DNA from 4 places in the Undibacterium sp. 5I2 genome. Region 2 is predicted to be linked to each of the others. Evidence: predicted binding sites of a transcription regulator. Region 2 holds the regulator's gene; each other region holds the start of a gene.
The links. Region 2 encodes sigma-54, which starts transcription at its own class of promoters, with help from an activator protein. Its sites were predicted from a motif close to TGGCANGNAANCTGCTTT; they were not measured.

Region 1: a site for sigma-54 is predicted at 1,917-1,934, ahead of urtA (urea ABC transporter substrate-binding protein). Genes of this name have one in related genera too.
Region 3: a site for sigma-54 is predicted at 1,599-1,616, ahead of QN359_RS11815 (ammonium transporter). Genes of this name have one in related genera too.
Region 4: a site for sigma-54 is predicted at 2,970-2,987, ahead of glnA (type I glutamate--ammonia ligase). Genes of this name have one in related genera too.

What each region holds. Positions count from the first base shown of each region.
Region 1 is NZ_JASJVS010000019.1:59,584-65,251, reverse strand. Features, by position in the region: gene QN359_RS09055 (glycerol-3-phosphate dehydrogenase/oxidase) at 1-161, shown strand, start outside; gene QN359_RS09050 (FGGY-family carbohydrate kinase) at 190-1,752, shown strand; gene urtA (urea ABC transporter substrate-binding protein) at 1,987-3,228, shown strand; gene urtB (urea ABC transporter permease subunit UrtB) at 3,360-4,958, shown strand; gene urtC (urea ABC transporter permease subunit UrtC) at 4,955-5,668, shown strand, end outside.
Region 2 is NZ_JASJVS010000078.1:6,611-12,278, forward strand. Features, by position in the region: gene QN359_RS18045 (enoyl-CoA hydratase/isomerase family protein) at 1-496, opposite strand, end outside; gene hpf (ribosome hibernation-promoting factor, HPF/YfiA family) at 615-959, opposite strand; gene QN359_RS18055 (RNA polymerase factor sigma-54) at 1,073-2,551, opposite strand; gene lptB (LPS export ABC transporter ATP-binding protein) at 2,563-3,315, opposite strand; gene lptA (lipopolysaccharide transport periplasmic protein LptA) at 3,317-3,880, opposite strand; gene lptC (LPS export ABC transporter periplasmic protein LptC) at 3,937-4,563, opposite strand; gene QN359_RS18075 (HAD family hydrolase) at 4,560-5,084, opposite strand; gene QN359_RS18080 (KpsF/GutQ family sugar-phosphate isomerase) at 5,084-5,668, opposite strand, start outside.
Region 3 is NZ_JASJVS010000030.1:156-5,823, forward strand. Features, by position in the region: gene QN359_RS11810 (hypothetical protein) at 1-159, opposite strand, end outside; gene QN359_RS11815 (ammonium transporter) at 352-1,554, opposite strand; gene QN359_RS11820 (MAPEG family protein) at 1,846-2,238, shown strand; gene QN359_RS11825 (hypothetical protein) at 2,266-2,517, shown strand; gene QN359_RS11830 (GNAT family N-acetyltransferase) at 2,494-3,057, opposite strand; gene QN359_RS11835 (low molecular weight protein-tyrosine-phosphatase) at 3,179-3,670, shown strand; gene QN359_RS11840 (efflux RND transporter periplasmic adaptor subunit) at 3,812-4,981, shown strand; gene QN359_RS11845 (efflux RND transporter permease subunit) at 4,984-5,668, shown strand, end outside.
Region 4 is NZ_JASJVS010000029.1:39,667-45,334, reverse strand. Features, by position in the region: gene glnL (nitrogen regulation protein NR(II)) at 1-619, opposite strand, end outside; gene QN359_RS11780 (DUF4124 domain-containing protein) at 741-1,220, opposite strand; gene glnA (type I glutamate--ammonia ligase) at 1,364-2,779, opposite strand; gene QN359_RS11770 (EAL domain-containing protein) at 3,467-5,668, shown strand, end outside.

The DNA.
Region 1 (5,668 bases), on a different contig from region 2:
GTATCGGTTTGTTACTGCGCGGCGGCGGTGTGGCGCAATTACCGCGTATTCGCGCCATCTGTCAGCCGGAACTGGGGTGGGATGATGCTCGTTGGGAGCAGGAAGTAGCGGCTTATTTGCTGTTGTGGCAGACTTGTCACGCTTTGCCTGCGACGGAATGATCATGCCAACACCAGTGGAGCTCTCCTTATGACGCAAGCGACTATTCTGGCAATCGATAATGGTACGCAAAGTGTGCGCGCGATTTTATTTGATTTGAACGGGCATATCGTTGCCAAAGCGCAGGTGGCGTTGACCGCCTATTTTTCTACCGAGCCGGGCTGGGCCGAGCACGATGTGGAAGAATATTGGCAGGCGGTGTGCCGTGCTTGTCAATTACTCTGGGCCGAGAGCGGTGCGCTGCCGGCGGCGGTGCGCGGAGTCGCGGTGACGACGCAGCGCGGTACGGTGATTAATCTCGATGCCGCCGGTCAGCCGCTGCGCCCAGCCATTACCTGGCTCGATCAACGTCGCACCGATGATGTGCCGCCCTTGCATGTGCTGTGGCGCGGCCTGTTTAAATTGGCCGGTGTGAGTTCAACCATCAATTATTTTCGTGGCGAGGCCGAGGCCAACTGGATCAAGGCGCAGCAGCCGGAGATTTGGGAAAAGACGGCGCATTATCTGATGCTGTCCGGTTATCTCAATTATCGTTTGGGCGGAAAATTCATCGACTCCATCGGTTCGCAAGTCGGTTATCTGCCATTTGATTATAAGCGCTTGAAATGGGCCGGCAAGTTTGACTGGAAATGGCAGGCGCTGGCGGTGCGACGCGCCAGCTTGCCTGATTTGGCGGCACCAGGGACGCTGATCGGGCAGATCACGGCCGCGGCCGCAGCAGCCACGGGTATCCCGCTCGGTACGCCCTTGGTGGCGGCGGCGGCTGATAAGGCTTGCGAGGTGATCGGGGCGGGCTGTCGCTTGCCGCATATCGGCTGTCTCAGCTACGGTACCACGGCCACCATTAATACGACCAGTGCGCGCTATCTGGAAGTGACGCCTTACATTCCGCCGTATCCGGCCGCCATTCCTGGGCAATACAGCACGGAGGTGCAGATTTTTCGTGGTTATTGGATGGTCAATTGGTTCAAGGAGCAATTCGGTCACCCTGAGCAGTCACAGGCAGCGCTGCGCGGTGGGGTGGCGGAAGAATTGTTTGATGACTTGGTCAATGCCGTACCACCCGGTTCCATGGGTCTGATGTTGCAGCCGTACTGGACGCCGGGTATCAAGATGCCCGGTGTCGAGGCCAAGGGAGCGATCATCGGCTTCGGTGATGTGCATACGCGTGCGCATATGTATCGGGCCATACTCGAAGGCTTGGCGTATGCGTTGCGCGAAGGGAAGGAGCGTATTGAACAGCGCAGCGGTGTGGCGATCACGGAATTGCGCGTGTCCGGTGGTGGTTCGCAAAGCGATGCGGCCATGCAGTTGACCGCCGATATTTTCGGCTTGCCAACCACGCGTCCACATATCTATGAAACCTCGGCGCTGGGGGCGGCGATCGATGCTGCCGTCGGTTTGGGCTTGCATGCCGATTTCGACAGCGCGATGACGGCTATGACGCGGGTAGGTCAACGCTTTGAGCCGATTGCCGCACATGTCGCCATCTACGATGCACTGTATCGGCGCGTGTATCAGAAGATGTATGCACGCTTGCAGCCTTTGTATCAGGAGATTGCCGATATCACCGGTTATCCGCGCATGCCTTAAGCAGTGTCAGGGGCTGAGGTGCTTGTTTGGCTGAGCGTGCACGTTTTTCACTCAGCTTCGCACCGAAAAATCCCGTTCCGTAGCGGTGGCGAGATGACGAGCTGGTTTCTCCCTGTTTTGGTTCAATAAGTGATCTCTGCTCTGGTTTTTGCTGCGAGCATTGCTGGCACGCAAACTGCTATCTCTGAGGTGGAAGCGGATTTACCTTTCATTCAATCACTCTCTGGAGCAAACATGACACGTCGTATCGTTTTGAAAGCCTTGACCTTAGCCGTCGCCACAAGTTGGATGTCGCAGGCACTCGCCGCCGACACGATTAAGGTTGGTATTTTGCATTCGCTGTCGGGGACGATGGCGATTTCGGAAACATCGTTGAAAGATGTTGCTTTGATGACGATCGCCGAGATCAATGCCAAGGGCGGTGTACTTGGCAAACAACTCGAACCGGTGGTGGTCGATCCGGCCTCGAACTGGCCGCTGTTTGCAGAGAAGGCACGCCAATTGGTGGGCCAAGATAAAGTTTCGGTCGTGTTCGGTTGCTGGACTTCGGTGTCGCGCAAGTCGGTGCTGCCGGTATTTAAAGAATTGAACAGTTTATTGTTTTATCCAGTGCAGTATGAAGGCGAAGAGCTGGAAAAAAATGTGTTTTACACTGGTGCCGCACCGAATCAGCAAGCGATTCCTGCTACGGAATATTTGATGTCGAAAGAAGGCGGCGCGGCCAAGCGTTTTGTCTTGCTCGGCACCGATTATGTTTATCCGCGCACGACCAACAAGATACTGCGCGCGTTCTTGCACAGTAAAGGTGTGAAAGACAGCGATATCGATGAAGTCTACACACCGTTCGGTCATTCCGATTACCAAACCATCGTGGCCAATATCAAAAAATTCGCTGCCGGTGGCAAAACTGCGGTGATCTCGACCATTAACGGTGACTCCAATGTGCCGTTCTATAAAGAGCTTGGCAATGCCGGTCTGAAAGCGACCGATGTGCCGGTCGTCGCATTCTCGGTCGGTGAGGAAGAATTGCGCGGTGTCGATACCAAACCTTTGGTCGGTCATCTGGCAGCGTGGAATTATTTTGAATCGGTTAAAAATCCGGTCAATACCGCTTTCATCAAAAAATGGAAAGACTACGCGGTCGCGCAAAAATTACCTAACGCCGCTACCGTCGTGACCAACGATCCTATGGAAGCCACCTACGTCGGTATCTATATGTGGAAGCAGGCGGTAGAAAAAGCCAAATCGACCGATACCGATAAAGTCATCGCCGCGATGGGTGGGCAAACTTTCAAAGCGCCATCTGGCTTTGAGTTGGTGATGGATAAGACCAATCACCATTTGCACAAGCCGGTGATGATCGGTGAAATCAAGGCGGATGGCCAGTTCAGTGTGGTTTACAAAACCAAGGAAGCGATCCGCGCGCAGCCGTGGAGTCCTTTCATTGTTGGTAACGAAGGCAAACAGAAACTCTGATTTTGCCGCTCAAGCTGTGCGTAGCCGCGCGCAGTGAATCTGATCCATCTTCGCATTGCCCTGTCGCCGCTGGCGGCGGCAGGGGCAATGCTGGCCGAGCTTACTGCTACCCAAACGAGGTCTGTACTTTGATGATATTGCGAAAAATACTGCTCTGTTGTGGCATCCTGCTGCTCAGTTATCAGGCCCAGGCGAAGCTCGATGTGGCATTGTGTAAAGCACTGGCCGGCGATGACCCGGATGCACGTATTGCGGCTGTCAACAGCATTGCCGCACTCGGTAGCGCTGAGGCCGCCGCCACGCTGCGGGCACTGAATCAAGAGGAACTGTACTTTAAGGGCGATACCGTGTACCTGGCAGTCGGCGAACAAGCCACCGACCTCAGTAGCGGCGTGACAGCCAACCTACCTGACGGTGCGGATGTCATTCCTCTCAATAATCGTTTGCGCGGGGCCTTGCAGAGTGCACTCTCGGGCATACAATTATTTTCCAGTAATAAAGCAGAGCGTCTGACGGCGGCGATTGCTTTACAAAAGCAGGCGACACCTGAGCAACTACCTCTGCTCAATGCTGCTTACATCAAAGAGAAAGATCCACAAGTCGGGGCCGAACTGCAATTATTGATTGCCGCCGCCAACTTGCAGTCGGACGATGCTGCCTTGCGTCTGGCAGCCGTCAAAACGCTGATCAACAGTACGAATGCCGGTTTGCGGCCGCAATTACAAAAAATGCTGACAAAAAATGCCGATGGCAGCGACAGTGAGCCTGAGGCCGCGATACGCATCGCCGCGGTGGCGAGTTTGCAGGCGATCGACCGTCACATCGCCTGGACTGAGTTGATTGGTAATTTATTTTATGGTGTCTCGCTCGGCAGTGTCTTGCTATTGGCGGCACTGGGGCTGGCGGTGAGTTTCGGGCTCATGGGTATCATCAATATGGCACATGGTGAGTTATTGATGATCGGTGCTTACACCACCTATGTCTGCCAAATGGTATTCCGTCATTATTTTCCCGGCGCGCTCGATGCTTATTTGCTGGCGGCGCTGCCGGCGGCTTTCTTGGTTTCCGGTGGTATCGGCATGCTGCTTGAGCGTAGCGTGATCCGTTGGTTATATGGCCGACCGCTCGAAACTTTACTCTGCACTTGGGGTATCAGCTTGATGTTGATGCAAGCTGTACGCTCGATTTTCGGGGCCCAGAATGTCGAAGTTGCCAATCCTTCGTGGATGTCGGGCGGAGTGACGGTGATGGGTTCGTTGGTATTGTCGTATAACCGCATCATCATTATTTTCTTTGCGCTCGCCGTGGTGGCGGCAGTCTGGCTGATTTTGAATAAAACCCGACTAGGCTTGTTTGTACGAGCCGTGACACAAAATCGCCGCATGGCTGATTGTGTCGGCGTTGCGACCGGCAAGATTGACATGCTGACCTTCGGCTTAGGTTCCGGGATTGCCGGTCTTGGCGGGGTTGCCTTGTCACAGTTGGGTAATGTCGGGCCCGATCTTGGGCAGAATTATATCGTCGACAGTTTCATGGTGGTGGTGCTTGGTGGTGTCGGTCAATTGGCCGGCACGGTTTTAGCGGCCTTCGGCTTGGGGGAAGTGAATAAATTTCTCGAACCTTTGGCTGGAGCCGTGATGGCCAAAATTGTGATACTGGTTTTCATCATCATCTTCATCCAGCGGCGTCCGCAAGGTCTGTTTGCTCTCAAGGGCAGGAGTGTAGAATGATTGCCTCGTTATTTTCTCGTCCGGCTTGGTGTGCCATCGTGGTTTGTGCTTTGATCGCGGCCTTGTTACCAGTGTTGAATCTGAGTTTTCCCGATGGACATGCGCTGCATATTTCCGCCTACGCCATCGCCTTGGTGGCGAAATTCATGTGTTATGCCTTGGCGGCCGTGGCACTGGATTTAGTCTGGGGTTATGCCGGCATTCTCTCACTCGGTCATGGCGTTTTTTTCGCACTCGGCGCGTATGCGCACGGGATGTACTTGATGCGTGCCATCGGCCGTGATGGCGTATATCAAAGCACGCTGCCTGATTTTATGGTCTTCCTCGATTGGAAAACTTATCCGTGGTATTGGGCCATGACCGACAATTTTTGGTATTGCATGCTGCTGGTGGTCGCCGTGCCGGGGGTGTTGGCATTTGTGTTCGGTTACTTCGCGTTTCGCTCGCGTATCAAAGGAGTGTATTTTTCCATCATCACCCAGGCCATGACCTTCGCCTTCATGTTGCTGTTTTTCCGTAATAATACCGGTTTCGGTGGGAATAACGGTTTCACTGATTTCAAACGCATTCTCGGTTACAGCCTGACTGCCCCCGGCACGCGTGCGGTACTCTACCTGATCACGCTGGTGATATTGCTGGCGGTGTTAGTGCTCTGCCGTGCCATCGTCCGTTCGAAACTTGGTCGTGTTTTGCAAGCGGTGCGCGATGCC
Region 2 (5,668 bases):
CGATTTGACCGGGGCAACGCGACAGGAAATAGCCACCGCCGACATCGGGGAATAAACCGATATTTACTTCCGGCATAGCCATCTTGGTGCGCTCGGTGACGATGCGCAGGCGGCATGCCGGGCCGGCTTGAGCAACACCCATGCCGCCACCCATGACCACGCCATTCATGATGGCGATGTAGGGCTTAGGGTAGAAATGAATCAAATGATTGAGCGCGTATTCTTCGCTGAAAAAATCTTCCAAGAGGGCGCTGCCGCCGACCGGGCCGACGCTGCCGACTTCATAAAAAAAGCGGATGTCACCACCAGCACAGAAGGCTTTCTCTGCGCTGCTGTGGATGACTACGGCGCGAATGCTGGTATCCTCACGCCAGGCCAGCAACTGTGCGCTGAGGGTGCGGACCATTTCCAGTGAGAGCGAATTGAGCGCGGCCGGACGGTCCATGCAAAGGTAGGCAATCTGATTGTTGACCGAGGTGAGAATGTGTTCGCTCATGATATGACCGCTCAAAGGGAAAAGTGTATTTTAGCCGGTGTCCCGGGCTGGTGGCATGCAGATGAAAAAAGGACGCTGAGGCGTCCTTTTTACTTTCACAGAGTAAGAGTCAGATCAATTACGCCGACGCGGGATCAGGCATATGCTTGATCGCTTCATGTGGGTGTTCCTGAATCTTATCTTTGTGTTTGATGACTTGCCGATCGAGCTTGTCGATGAGGGCATCGATGGCTGCGTACAAGTCATGTGCCAGGCTTTCAACGTGGATGTCTTTACCGCTGATGTGCAGATTAATATCGGCCTTATGGCACTTCTCTTTTTCGCGGAGCTTATCGACAGTCAGAATGACAGCGATATCAATAACTTGATCAAAATGTCGCCGGACACGCTCAAGTTTGGTATGTACGTATTCACGAATTGCAGGAGTTACTTCGACGTGATGTCCACTGATGGTGAGATTCATACTACGCTCCTATGATGATGGTACTTGCTAGGGTGATCTATCTTCAGCTCATTGAAAAGATGCGTTCGAGCTAAATTATATATAGCAATGTAAAACGTGATTTCAAGGTCTGTTTAAAAACATTTACGCATACTGACCGGGGGGATTTTCAGAGCTTCACGGTATTTTGCAACGGTACGCCGAGCAATCACCATACCCTGTTCACCCAGCATGTCTGCGATTTTACTGTCAGAGAGTGGGCTTTTCTGGTCTTCTGCTCCTATCAATTGCTTGATGAGTGCGCGGATCGCGGTGGATGAAGCTTCGCCGCCGGTTTCCGTCGCTACATGACTGCCGAAAAAATACTTCAACTCAAACATACCATGCGGGGTGAGCATGTATTTTTGCGTTGTTACACGAGAAATAGTGCTCTCGTGTAGACCTAGTGTATCAGCTATTTCGCGCAACACAAGGGGTCGCATGGCAACGGCACCGTGGGTGAAAAAGTTCCGTTGTCTTTCCACTATCGCTTGGGCGACACGCAAAATTGTTTCGAAACGTTGACGCATATTTTTGATCAACCAACGTGCTTCTTGCAACTGCGGTGCCATACAGGTATCACCGCGATTTTGGCGCATGATATTGGCATACATATTGTTCACCCGCAGCTTGGGCATCACGTCTTGATTGAGTAAAACTTGCCAGCCATTGGCTGATTTTTTGACGATCACGTCCGGTGCCACATAGTCGGAACTGTTGAGCGCAAAGCTGCTGCCTGGACGTGGTTGGCACATGCGGATCACGGTTTGCGCTTCGCGTAAGTCTTCATCATCGCAATCGAAGATTTTTTTGAGTTTGCCGAAATCGCGCTGGGCGAACAGCGGCAGTTGTGTTTCTATAATTGCCAGCGCCAGTCGCCGCGTGACGAAGGCGATCTGCGGCAAGCGTTTGATTTGCAGGGCCAAACATTCGGCCACGTGACGCGCACCGACGCCGGGTGGATCGAAGCTCTGCACCATACATAATGCAAATGACAACTCTTCGGCTTCGACGCATAATTCCAGCGGCAAGCTGGCATGAATTTCATCGAGCGTCTCAGTCAGGTAGCCATGATCATCGATGGCATCGATGATCAATTCGACCAAGGCCAAGTCGCGCGGAATACGCAAGCTCAGACGCATTTGTTCGAGCAAGTGTTCGCGCAGGCTGATATGACTGGCTTCGAGTTGACGAAAGCCTTCATCGTCATCATCGTTGCGCTGGCCGGGTGCGACATCGCTCCAGTCATCTTGAGCGGCACTGACGCTGTCATTGATCGGCACCTCGATCTCGGCCACTGCTTCTGTGCTGGCACTGGCGGCTTCCTGCGGCAACGCTGTTTCCATGCCGGCATCAGGCGTGCTGCTGGCGCTGTTGATGGCACCGTCGGCCAACAAACGCACGGCGTGCTCGAGCGGGTCGTCGACGCGCTCGAGCAGTGGATTCTCGAGCAGCAGATTTTCCAGTTCCTGATGCAGCTCCAAGGTTGACAATTGCAGCAAGCGTATCGATTGCTGTAATTGTGGTGTCAATGCCAAGTGCTGGGAGGTACGAAGTTGCAGGCTTTGTTTCATGATTCTTCCCGTCACATGCGGAAATGTTCTCCCAAATAAACCCGACGCACTGACTCATTTTGGATGATGTCGTCCGGTTTGCCGCTGGCCAGCACGGCACCTTGGTTGATGATGTAGGCGTGGTCACAAATGCCCAGAGTTTCACGCACATTGTGATCGGTGATCAAGACGCCGATGCCGCGCTCTTTGAGAAAGCCGACGATGCGCTGAATTTCGATGACAGCAATCGGATCGACACCGGCGAACGGTTCATCGAGCAGCACGAAACGTGGGTTGGTCGCCAGCGCCCGGGCGATTTCTACGCGTCGCCGTTCGCCGCCCGACAGCGCCATGGCTTGGCTATCGCGAATTTGTTCAATTTGCAAGTCAGCCAACAAAGCATTGAGACGAGCGCTGATTTTTTTTTCGCTTAAATATTTTCCATCTTTGCTTTTTTGTAACTCCAATACGGCGCGTATATTTTCTTCCACCGTCAACTTACGAAACACCGAGGCTTCCTGTGGCAAGTAAGACAAGCCGAGCACGGCGCGCCGATGGATAGGTAAATGGGAGACGTCGACGCCGTCGATTTTGATTTCACCCGCATCCGATGGAACCAAGCCGACGATCATATAAAACGAGGTGGTTTTTCCGGCACCATTCGGGCCCAACAGCCCGACCACTTCACCGCTTTTGACGAGCAGCGAAACATCGCGCACTACTTGGCGCGCACCGTAACGTTTTTGCAAGCCTTTGACCATCAAGGTACTTTGTTGTTCGCTCATGTCAGTTCGCCTGATTTTTCGGTTGTATCGTCATTTTGATACGGCCGCCACCGTTGACCTGGGTACCGTTGCTCGAATTGCTGCCGACGAAGACATCATTTTTACTATCATAGGAAAGAAACTCGCCTTCCTGCTCATCGGTGACGCGCTTGCCGTCGAGATAGCGCACATGGGCCTTGGAAATAAATTTAACGAATTCGGTTTTCTCATCATATTCCGCTTTTTCGGCTTCGCCCTCGACCCATAAATCGGCACCGCCATCGCGTTTCTGGCGGAAATGTATTTTGGCACCGGGTTTGGCGAACAGATTGATATGCTGAAACTCATCGGCCGCTTTCACCGCTACCGCGCGTTCGGCCTTGACTAATAAGGTGCCGCGGGTGATGACGACGTCGCCGGTAAATGTATTGGTGTTGCTCTTGCCTTCGCTGACTAAATGTTCCGCTTCGATAACCATTTCTTTTTGGCTATCGGCTTTTTCAGCGTGGGCCGAGGGCAACAGGGTGCCGACCAGCGTGGCCAGCAGTGCCGTTGTCATCATACGCAGAGTGAGGATGCTTGGCATACGGGGTACTTTCTAAAAATTCAATATTGCAGACACTTAAAACCATGGTGGCGGTGTTAATTGTTGCTGCGTTTCTTAATGCGCGAGTGGACTTTACTTAATAATTCCAATTGCTGGCTGCTGTTATTGGCAAACATGCCGACCGCATGAGTTTCTGTGTTTTTACTCAGCAGCGTAACGGCGCGATCCGATTGGATCACATCATCATCCGGTATCAACATCAGGTAATCGGTCTCAAGCCGCATGTAATGCGAGTTCAAGCCATCGGGGCGGTCGACGCTGACCTGATCATACAGATGCACGACATCATGTTGGCGTGCTGGTGTGATCAAGTTGGACTTTTGATCCACCACGGCGCGCTCGGCGATGATGGTGATCGGCGCGCGTTGCGCGTCGAAACTGTTGATATGCGGTTTGCTGATTTCGATCTGATCGGTTTGCGGCAAATGAATCAAGCGCTCGCCGGTGACATGGTAATTCGCCTTGCCCTCATTGGATAATTTAATAAAATTAAATTTCTCAACATAGTAGTCAGGCTCGGCACGTACATTGATACGATGATATTCATCGGCACCGCGGCGGCGCATCGCATCGTCGATCCAGAAACTGGCCAAAGCCACGCCAGCCATCACGGTAACGGCGATCCAAATGCGCGCACGGTCGATAGTGATGGGAGATTTCATGTCAGATAGCTGGACAATACTTGTTCATACTTATTCTGTGCGCGCAAAATAAAATCGCACACTTCCCGCGCCGCGCCGTGCCCGCCGCCCGTGTTGCAAACGTAATGCACCCGTTGGCGCACTTCGAGGTGGCCGTTGGGGACGCTGGCCGCAAAGCCGACCCGAGTCAATACCGGCAAATCGATGATGTCATCACCAATAAAACCACATTCTTCGGCCGCTATCTGCAATTCTGTCAGCAGTGACAGGAATGCGGTTTTTTTGTCGTGTATCCCTTGGCGCACGTGGGTGATGCCGAGATCGGCGGCACGTTTGCTGACGATGGGCGATTGCCGGGCACTGATGATGGCCGTGGCGATACCTGCATCTTGCAGCAAACGTATGCCTTGGCCATCAAGGACATTGAAAGTTTTCAAAGCCTCGCCATCGGCACTGAAATGCAGGCTGCCATCGGTGAGAATGCCATCGACATCAAAAATCATCAGGCGTATGCGGGCAGCGCGGGCGCTAGCGTCATTCATTAAATCACCTTGGCACGGGTCAGGTCGTGGATATGCAAGGCACCGACGAGTTTGTCGTCTGCATCGGTGACCAACAACTGATTGATGCGGTAGGTTTCCATCACCTCAACCGCTTTGACGGCCAATTGTTCGGCACGTATGCTGTGGGGATTTTTATGCATGACTTCGGCAATGCTGATTTGCGTGAAATCGCGCACGCTCTCCATCATGCGGCGCAGATCGCCATCGGTAAATACGCCGATGATGTGATCTTGCTCATCAACCACAGCAGTCATCGCCATGCCTTTTTTGGTGATCTCCAATAAGGCGACGATCAATTTGGTGTCCGGTCGTACACGCGGGATGGCATCGCCCGTGCGCATGACATCTTTCACATGCGTCAACAGACGGCGGCCGAGCGCCCCACCCGGGTGCGAGCGGGCAAAATCTTCTTCGCGAAAGCCTCGGGCATCGAGTACAGCTACCGCCAAGGCATCGCCGAGCGCCAAGGTGACCGTGGTGCTGGCGGTCGGTGCCAGGTTAAGCGGACATGCTTCTCTATCGACTTGCAAGCTCAGGTGGACATCGGCGAGCCGTGCCAAACT
Region 3 (5,668 bases), on a different contig from region 2:
TTTCGCTGTCGGCGCTGGTGTTTCCACACTCGCTGCCGGTGTCGCTGCAGCGCTGACTACCGCTGGCTTGGCAACGACTTTTTCAGCGGCTGGTGCTTGAGCAAAAGCGCTTCCAATTGCGCAGGAAGTGACGAGCAAAGCGACGATGATTTTATTCATGATAAATCCTGTTCTGGTGGGTTGGTCTGCTGCAGTACATTGTGTGCTGCATGAGGAGATAACGCCGGCCAGAACGGTGAGGTTGACGAGTTTTTTATTTATTTTTTTAATCGGCAGCCTGGGGGGGCAATGACGAAAAAAAAGCGTGCTGGTATCGCACGCTTTGTGTACCGCATAGTTACTGGACTACGGCTACCAGCGCGATTCCCGCTCCGGCGTCGAGGAGATATGATGGATCGACAGATCGGCACCTTGGAATTCTTCTTCTTGGCTCAGGCGTATGCCCATACTCCGTTTCAGCGCGCCGTAAATGACAAAGCCACCGGTCAGCGCAATCGCCACGCCCAAGCCGGTACCGATGAGCTGTGACATAAAACTCACGCCCCCCATACCACCGCAAGCCTTGAGTCCGAAAATACCAGCGGCCAAACCACCCCAGGTGCCGCATAAGCCATGCAAGGGCCAGACCCCGAGGACATCGTCGATCTTCCATTTATTTTGAGTGCGTGCAAACATCGAGACGAAGATGGCACCGGCAATTGCACCGGTGGCGAGTGCGCCGAGCGGATGCATGAGGTCGGATCCGGCACAAACGGCCACCAAGCCGGCCAATGGCCCGTTATACACGTAACCTGGATCGTTTTTTCCCAATACCAAGGCCGCCAGCGTACCGCCGACCATGGCCATGAGAGAATTAAGCGCCACCAAGCCATTCATTTTTTCCAGCGACTGCGCGCTCATGACGTTGAAGCCAAACCAGCCTACCGTCAAGATCCATGCACCGAGCGCCAGAAAGGGTATCGACGAGGGCGGATGCGCGGCTACGGCACCGTTTTTCATATAGCGACCGCTGCGAGCGCCAAGCAGTAAGACGGCTGGCAGGGCGACCCAACCGCCAACTGCATGCACCACCACGGATCCGGCGAAATCGTGGAATTCCGCCGAGAAGCTGGCCTTCAACCAGGCTTGTATGCCAAAACGCTGATTCCAGGCGATGCCTTCATACAGTGGGTAGACGAAACCGACCAGACAGGCGGTGGCGATCAATTGGGGATAAAACTTTGCGCGTTCGGCAATGCCGCCAGAGATGATGGCAGGTACTGCGGCGGCAAAGGTGAGCAAGAAGAAAAATTTGATCAACTCGTAACCATTTTTATTTGCCAGTACCTCGGCAGAGGCGTAGAAATCAACGCCGTAAGCGACGCCATAGCCGATGAAGAAATAGGCTAGCGTTGAAATAGCGAAATCAACCAGAATTTTCACCAGCGCATTCACCTGATTTTTCGACCTGACCGTGCCGAGTTCAAGAAAAGCAAACCCGGCGTGCATCGCTAAGATCATGATTGCGCCAAGTAATACAAAGAGCGCGTCGGCGCCGTTTCTCAGTCCATCCATTTTTATCCCCAATTTAGTGCAACTATGAAATAGAACTGTTCGATTAAGCAAAAACCGTTCCATTCTGGTGCGCATTCGTAATTCCTTGATATTTATGAGGAATATGAAAAAAATATATTTTTTTCGAGGCTGGCGCGCTGAAATGATGCGTTATTACTCCGCATTTTGGTGCGATCGAATAATCTTGCCGTACAGGAAGAGCGCGAATTGAATCGGCTCTTTCAAGCAAAAATTAGCCTGCGAAGAGAAGGATGCTTGCTATGATGGCGGCTCCACTGTGAAAGGAAGACCATGAACATTGCCAACTGGTGCGTACTCAGCGCCTGCTTACTACCGATTGTCACGATTGGTTTAGCCAAGGCCGCCTCAGCGCGGCGCGGCAAGGCTGACGAACTGTATGATAATCATGATCCGCGCAGTTGGAGCAATGCGCTCAAGGGCTGGCAACAACGTGCGAATGCCGCGCAGAATAACGGCTGGGAAGCCTTGCCCTTGTTTTGTGCGGCAGTGATTTTGGCGCAGCAAGGGCATGCCGAGCAAGCGCGCGTCGATCAGTTGGCGATGCTGTTTATCGGTTTGCGCATCGTCTATATCGCGGCGTATCTGGCGAATCTGGCGACACTACGCACCCTGCTCTTTAGTGCAGGCATATCTACCTCGATCGCAATCTTGCTGCTGTCTTGAGCGCGGACCTGCCGCCGGAGAGCTATGATGAACCCCGATGAGGCACAACAGTTGTTGCTCGGCTTACTGCCCTCCCCAGCCTATCTGTTCGGGGCTATCGTGTTTGGCATCATCGGTTACGCCGCCTACCGTTTCGGTAAAACCCACGCGCACAGCAAAATCAAGTGGACTGGCGTGGCCCTGATGTTCTATCCCTACCTCAGCGGCAGCGATACCGGCTGGCTCTACGCCATCGGCAGCGCGCTGTGTGTTGCTTTATGGGTGTTCCGGCGTCAGTGATTTTTCCAACACATCAAATTCCAGATGCTCAACGAGCATGCTTTCTTTGGCATTGTGTGGAAACGGCAGGGTGCGCCCGGTACGGACATAGCCACGCCGCTGGTAGTAGGCGATCAGTTCGGGACGGATGCTGATGACAGTCATCCACACCGTTTCGGCTTGCCACAATTGACGCGCATGCTGTTCGGCCGCGTGCATGAAATATTTGCCTAAGCCTTGGCCTTGCAAACCGGGACGCACGACGAACATACCTAAGTAGGCCGAGCTACGGTCTTTTTTCAATTGCACGCACGCGATCAGCTCGCTGTCGCGTACACATAACAAAATAAGAGAATCGGCGGCGGCCACCAAATCGAGCACCTCGGGTGCCAAGATGCGTGGGCCAGCCAGTAAATCGGCTTCGGTGGTCCAGCCTTGACGGCTGCTGTCGCCGCGGTAAGCGCTGTTGACCAGCGTGGCGATGGCAGTGGCATCGGCCGCCGTAGCGGGCCGCAAGGTACAGGGAAAAGGGGCACTGGCCGTAGCGCTGAAAGTCATCATCGAGGGAACTCAAAATAGGAACGAGGGCATCATAACACGGCCCGATTTATCGATTTTTGACATTTCATTTCAGTTGTCACGTGTAAGATAAACTACCGGAACTTATAGCCGCCATCCCGACATGCATGCCATTACCTCGATACTGTTCGTTTGCACAGGCAACATTTGCCGGTCGCCAACAGCAGAAGCTATCCTACGCGCCAAGCTCGAAGTGGCCGGCTTAGGTCAGCGTTTACATATCGATTCGGCCGGCACACATCTGCAACATATCGGCGAAGCGCCCGATTCGCGCTCACAACATTTTGCCTTGCTGCGCTCTTATGATTTACAACACCTCCGAGCACGGCAAATCAAGGCCGACGATTTTGCCAGCTTCGATTTACTACTGGCAATGGACAAACACAATTTGGCATTGTTAGAAGCGGCCTGTCCGCTGCCGCATCGTCATAAAGTGGCCTTGTTCATGAACTATGCGATCACCACCGAGGCGGACGAAGTGCCCGATCCATATTATGGCGGTGCCGCAGGATTCGAACAGGTGCTCGACTACATAGAAGATGCTGCCGCAGGCTTACTGGCCACTTTACTGGCAGAGCAGTCGCTCGATTGCTGACACACGGCTGACCGTTCATCCCTCAAATTTTGCGTTTCATCCACAAATAGTGCAACTTTGGCATTTACCGCTTGTCCAAGTCGGCTAGCTGCGGAATACTGCTGGATTCGTCTATCCCTGTGCCTTTCAACCGGATTTGCCATGTTACCTAAATTACTCTTCATCGCCGCCATCGGTGCGTCCTTGGTCGGCTGTAGCAATCAAAAAGATGCTGAGGCGACAAAATCGCCCATGCCAGTTGCGGCCACGGCTGGGCAGGGGGGAAATAAGACGACGCCAGCGCTGCTGATCGCTCCCGAAGATGTGTTTATCGTCAGCAGCAATGAAATCAACTCCGGCCCGGTGATTACCGGTTCGGTACAGCCGGAACGCAAAGCCGATCTGCGTGCGGAAGTACAAGCCATCGTGCTGCAGGTGTTGAAAGAGAACGGCGACGGCGTCAAGCGCGGCGATGTGCTGGTCAGATTGGATGAAACGGCGATCCGCGATAACCTCAATTCGGCCGAAGACAATGCCCGCAGCGCCACGCTGGCGATGGATCAGGCCGACCGCTCGCTGCAAAGGCTCAAGACGCTGCGTGCCTCGGGCATGACCTCATTGCAAGCGCTCGATGATGCCGAGCTCAAAGTCGACGCGGCGCGCAGCGAAGTATCGGCCGCCCGCGCCCGCGCTACCACGGCACGCCAACAATTACAGCGCACGGTGGTGCGCGCGCCGTTTGACGGCGTGGTCAGTGAACGCAAAGTCTCGGCGGGAGACACGGCAACGCTGGGCAAGGAATTAGTGAAAGTGATCGATCCGACCAGCATGCGCTTCGTTGGCAATGTGTCGGCTGATAAGATTGCCATCGTTAAAGTTGGACAAGTGGTGAGTTTCCGTATCAATGGTTATACCGGTCAAGAATTTCATGGCAAAGTGACGCGGGTCGATCCGGCGGCCAACGATGTCACGCGTCAGGTCGAGGTACAAGTCGGTTTTATCGATGCCAACCAACCGCGTGTGGCCGGTTTGTTTGCCGAAGGCGTAATCGAAGCCAGTACGGTGAATGCCTTGACGCTGCCGGAAGCGGCCTTGGTGCGCGCCGGTGATCAGGTCTATGTCTGGCGCGTTGCCGGCACGATACTCAAACGGGTCGACGTCGTGCTCGGCAAACGCGAGCAACGCAGCGGTAATTATGAGGTGCGCAGCGGTTTGGCACCGGGGGATGTGCTGATGCGTAGTCCGAACTCGGGCTTTCACGATGCCCAGACGATTACCCGGGTAGCAGCCAATAAAGCGGCACCGGTGGCACCTGCTGTGCGAGGAAATTAATCATGTTTTTATCTGATTTCAGTATCAAGCGGCCGGTCGCGACGATTGTCATGATCATCGCGCTCATGGCCATGGGCTTACTGGCCTTGAGTAAATTACGCGTGAATCAAAATCCCGATGTGGAAGTACCGGGTTTGTCGGTCATCATTAATTTTCCTGGTGCCTCGCCCGATACGGTGGAACGCGAAATCATTAATCGTTTGGAAAAATCTTTACTCAGTGTGCAGGGCGTGACCGAGCTCAATGCCTCGGCCAATGAAGGCGTGGCGCAGTTCGATATCATGTTCAATTTTAAAAAGAATATGATCGAAGCCTCGGATGAGGTACGCAATGTGATCTCCAGCGTGCGCTACAAAATGCCGACCGAAATGCGCGAACCGGTTATCCAGCGTTGGGACCCGGCGGCCCAGCCGATTTTAAATATGGCTTTGTCGTCGAAAACTTTAAGCCATGCGGAAATTTCGCGCTTAGCCGAAGACAAGCTGGCCGACCGCTTGCGTGGCATATCAGGGGTGGCGACGGTGCGCGTGAACGGCTCGCTCAAACGTGAGTTGTCGGTATTGCTGCGGGCCGAAAAATTGCGCGAATATAATGTGTCGGTCAGCGATGTAGTGAACGCCTTGCGCAATCAAAATACCAATGCGCCGGTGGGTAAGCTGCGCGGAAACTTGGATGAAGAGAGTATCC
Region 4 (5,668 bases), on a different contig from region 2:
GGATATTGACATCACCAACGATGTGCGGGCGCCGGTGCGGTGCCAACAAACGGTCGACCAAGGTTTGCAGGCGATCGGCTTCTTTGATGATGACTTGGGTATATTCGCGTAACTCTTTGAGCTGCCGCTCAGGCAATTCCATTTCCAACAATTGCGCCGCACCGCGTATGCCACCGAGTGGGTTTTTGATTTCATGCGCGAGATTACGGATCAATTCTTTATTGGCCTTGCTTTGATCGAGCATGCGTTCTTCACGATCAAGCTTCAATTGCTGTACATTTTCGCGTAACTCTATGAGTACTGGCACTTCTTCGCTGTCGAGCGCGGTGACGATGCTGTGCACGTGTAAGGCATCGCGACCGGGACGCTCGAGCGTCAGATCTTGGCGTTTATCGGCAAATTGGTGTTCACGAGCTTGCTGAAACACTTGCAAGAACTCTTCACAATTGGGGAATAAGTCAGTCAATTTTTGTTGGCTCAGGGCTTTGAGCGAGCTGTCGAGCAAGCTTTCGGCAGCGGCGTTGGCAAAGACTATTCCGCCTTCGGCATTGAGCACGAGGACGGCGGAGGTCAGCAGGTCGAGACCACTGAAGGAGGAATCAAGATTTTTCAATGTCATCACAAAAAAAAAGGAACCGCCTATGAAAAAAGGCCGCATACAGCGACCTTACGCAAACATCATGCCCACTAACAGCGCATGGCTATGCGCGCGGGACTGGTATTTCCTTACTACCTCAGTACTATTTTAAATTATTCAATTCACGCTGCAGCGCTTCGACGTTCTTTTCGGTGCGACTGACATTATCTTTCATCATAATGGTGCGTTCTTGGTATTTGGCGAAGTTACGTTCACTGCCGAGACGCTCGGGTTCGCCATTGTTGTAGTCTTTTTTGAGCCCTGTCAGCTTGAGCTGTTCAGCTTTAAGCTCGTCTTGCAGTATCTGTTTACGGTCTGAGTCGCGGGCTTTTTGCGTGCCTTCATCCACTTTAGGGAAGTCAGCCGGGCTGGAAGCCGATTTGGCCTGACTCTTTTTAATTGGCGGCGGTGCCGGCACGACGGTAATGCCAGGCAGATCGATACGACGACAGCCTTTAGTGGTACCGGTGTTTTTATATTCTTTCTTACCCGTATCGTCTACGCACAGAAACACTTCGGTCTGCGCATGTGCGATGCCTTCCATGGTGAGCAAAACAATAATGCCGGTCAATAATCGCTTCATATTCAATCAATAGTCAGAAACAGACTGCTAGTGTATGTCAAGCGGCGTCCGCACACAATTCAAGCTTACCAGCGGTAACAATTGCCGGGGTGTGTAGACGTAAAAAAAGCGGGGTTGCCCCCGCTTTTTTTAATTTCCTACTCTTACAGAGAGTAGTACATGTCGAATTCAACCGGATGGGTTGTCATGCGCATGCGTTGTACGTCTTGCATTTTCAATTCGATGTAAGCATCGATCATGCTGTCGCTGAAAACACCACCACGCGTCAAGAATTCGCGGTCATTGTTGAGCGATTCGAGCGCTTCTTCGAGGGAAGAACACACGGTCGGGATCAAGGCGTCTTCTTCTGGTGGCAAATGGTAAAGATCTTTCGTGGCAGCTTCGCCTGGATGGATCTTGTTTTGAACACCGTCAAGACCCGCCATCATCAGTGCGGAGAAGCACAGGTATGGGTTAGCCAGTGGATCTGGGAAGCGCGCTTCGACGCGACGACCTTTAGGGTTGGCAACGTAAGGAATACGGATGGAAGCCGAACGGTTACGTGCCGAGTAAGCCAATTTAACCGGTGCTTCATAGCCTGGAACCAAACGTTTGTACGAGTTGGTACCTGGATTGGTGATCGCATTGAGTGCTTTGGCATGCTTGATGATGCCGCCGATGTAATACAGTGCGAAGTCGGACAGACCGGCATAGCCGTCGCCAGCGAACAGATTTTTACCGTCTTTCCAGATCGATTGATGCACATGCATACCCGAACCGTTGTCGCCAACGATAGGCTTAGGCATGAACGTCGCTGTTTTACCATAGGTGTGAGCGACATTCCAGACTACATATTTCAGATTTTGTGTCCAGTCGGCGCGTTCTACCAGGGTCGAAAATTTAGTACCGATTTCATTTTGACCGGCACCAGCGACTTCATGGTGATGCACTTCGACAGGGATGCCGAGCGATTCGAGGATCAGGCACATTTCCGAACGCATGTCTTGGAAGCTGTCGACTGGTGGAACTGGGAAGTAACCGCCTTTGACCACCGGACGATGACCGGTGTTGCCGCCTTCGATTTTTTCGCCACTGCTCCACGATGCTTCATTGGAATCAATCTTGACGAAACAGCCAGACATATCGACTTTCCAACGGACGCCGTCGAAAATGAAGAATTCTGGTTCTGGACCGAAGTAAGCAGTGTCACCGATACCGGAGGATTTCAAATACGCTTCAGCGCGTTTGGCGATGGAACGTGGATCACGGTCGTAACCTTTGCCATCGGATGGCTCGATCACGTCACATTGCATGAACAATGTGGTTTCTTCCATGAATGGATCGATGTTGGCGGTATTCGGATCCGGCATCAACAACATATCGGAAGCTTCAATGCCTTTCCAGCCAGCGATGGAGGAACCGTCGAATGCGTGACCGGATTCGAATTTATCCATATCGAACTGAGAAACTGGAACAGTTACGTGCTGTTCTTTGCCTCGTGTATCAGCAAAGCGAAAATCAACGAATTTTACTTCGTTGTCTTTCGCCATTTTCAAGACTTCTGCGGCTGTCATTGCCATGTGAAACTCCTCAAGTAGCGCTAAAAATAAATTCGGAAATAAGTCATACCAAGGTAGGCGCAATAAACTACGCACCTGATAGGAAAAAAAGCCGAGCCCGGCCTCTGGCATCACGGTACCGCAAGCGCGCAGGAGAAAACCTGCGCTGCAGCACCGGCATGGATCTGAGGGCTGAACTCAATTAAGGATGATAGCAGAAACTATGCCACCTTCCGGTCTGCGCATAAACAAATACAGTTTTTGCTAAATCCTTGTTTTGCATACTGTTTCATGCAAGGATGATTGCACCACTGCATATTGGCAAGCACCACAGCAGAGCACCAAGATAGTGCAACTTTGCTCTTTGCGCATTTATTTGGTGCGAAAACAAATTTTATCTGGAAAAACTCCTTTTTTTGGTGCGCACCAATAAATCGATAGCCCATCCTCGAATTGGACATCTAAGTTTCCCCAAAGATACATAATTATATTAAAATTAATTTTTATGTGTTCATTGATCCACATCAGCTACTGTCTGAATAGGGTAATAATGAGATTGACTCGCATTTAGCTGTTAGCTATCGTTGAGACACTGTTCTGCATTGCCCTCAAAGATACACTGCCATGCGGTTTTATTGCAAATAGAACCATAAAAAACGTGGATTAAGTTCGTGTGACTTTCATCATTTCGCTTTCCCTACTCTTATCATGCCGCGATTCTTTCGTCAGTTTGTCACCAACCCGCTGTTTTGCGCCGCACTGGTTTTTTGCGGCGCATCGGCAGTTGGTCTGCACCTGATCGAGCAATTAAACCAAGCACGACAGAACGAAGCGCTGGCAAGCACCAATGAATTGGCCACCCTGCAGGCGCGCGCACTGGAACATAAGATCATGCAAGCCCTGTCGGCCACCTATGCGGTCGCGGCGCTGGTGCATGAACAACATGGTATGGTGACGAATTTCGAGAGCTTCGCCAGCCGGATCTTGGTTTATCAACCCGATATTTTGGCATTTTATCTGGCACCCGATGGCATTACGCGCGAAGTCGTACCGAGCGCTTGGCGCACGATCGGCTTGGGCATTAACCTGTTGACCGATCCGCTACGTGGAGCAGAAGCCCAACTGGCAAAAAATACCGGTCAATTGAGCCTGGCCGGCCCGTTCACGCTGTCACGCGGCGATGTCGGTGTGGTCGGACGCTTACCAGTGTTTTTGAACCTCGAACATGGCGAGAGAAAATTCTGGGGCCTGGTAACGGTGGTGATTTCAGTGCCTGAATTGTTGAAAAAAACCGGACTGGCTGCGCTCGCTGCGCGTGGTCATGAATATCAATTGTGGCGCAATAATCCCGGCACCGGCCTGCCTCAGATAATCGATCAAAGCAAAGCCTACCAAGCACAGTATATTGCGCGGCAAACCTTGAACCTGCCGAACAGTATCTGGACCTTGGATGTGATGAGTGCCGGCAGCAAGGCTGAGGGATGGGTACAGGCTGGGCAAATCGGCGCGGCACTGTTGTTCGCCTTGCTGCTGGCGGCCTTGGTAAGACTGGTGTTAGAGGCGCGCATACAGCAGCGCCGCATGGAAAAAACGATTACCGACCGCACCGCCGAGCTGGCGCTGCGCGAATCCGATCTGTGCCGGGCGCAAATGATTTCGCGTACCGGTAGCTGGATCAATTACGCCGGCAGTTTGGACATGGAATGTTCGGACGAAGCCCGTCGCATCTGGGGTATCACCGCCGGCACACGGATAAACCGCGATTTGGTGATCGATCAAATTCACCCACTGGACCGCGAACGCATCCTGCAGCTGTGGCAAGAAAGTTTGGCGGGCGAACGCTATGAGGTGGAATACAGACTGCTGATTGATGGTGAAATTCGCTGGGTCTTGTCGCAAGTAGAGCTGGACAGGGGTCGTGATGGTCTCATCGTGCGGCGCATCGGTGTATTGCAAGATATGACAGAACGTAAGCGTATCGAAGCCGATTTGCAAATTGCCGCCATTGCCTTCGAAGGCCAAGAGGGTATGGTGATTACCGACGAACATCGTACTATCTTACGCGTCAACCAGGCGTTTTCGCGCATGACCGGTTACTCACGCGAGGAAGCGCTGGGCCAGAGCACGCGCTTATTGAAGTCGGGAATGCATGGCAGCAGTTACTACCAAGACATGTCGACACAGCTGGACGAATACGGTTACTGGCAGGGAGAAATCTGGAACCGCCGTAAAAACGGTGAAATTTATCCGGAGTGGCTGACGATTACGGCAGTCAAAGCCAAGGATGGCAAGCCGATTCATTACGTCGCGGCGATGCAAGATATTACCCAGCGCAAAGCGACCGAAGCCAAGCTTGAACATCTGGCCTATCATGATCCATTAACTGGCCTGGCCAATCGACGCCTATTGCTCGATCGTTTACAGCATGGTTTGGCCAGCAATTCACGCAATCTGCGACATGGCGCGGTCTTGTTTCTCGATCTCGATAATTTCAAGACGATAAACGATATTCACGGTCATGCTACCGGCGACCTACTGCTGCAGCAGGTTGCTCTACGACTGGCGCAAAACATCAGCAAGGGTGATACGCTGGCGCGCATCGGTGGCGATGAGTTCGCCTTGATTCTGGAAAACCTCAGCGATCAAATCGGGCCGACCGCAATCATGGCCAAAACCAACGCCACCAATATACTCGAACAATTAAAACTGCCCTACTGGATTGATGGGCATGACTATCACACCAGCGCCAGCATAGGAATACAATTATTCAACGGCGACAGTAGCTCGGCTGAGGAATTACTCAAGCAAGTAGAAGTGGCGATGTATCAAGCCAAAGCCGAAGATGGCAGTCATGTGCGCTTCTTCGATCCGCACATGCTCAGCATGGTGACGGCGCGCGCGACCATGGAA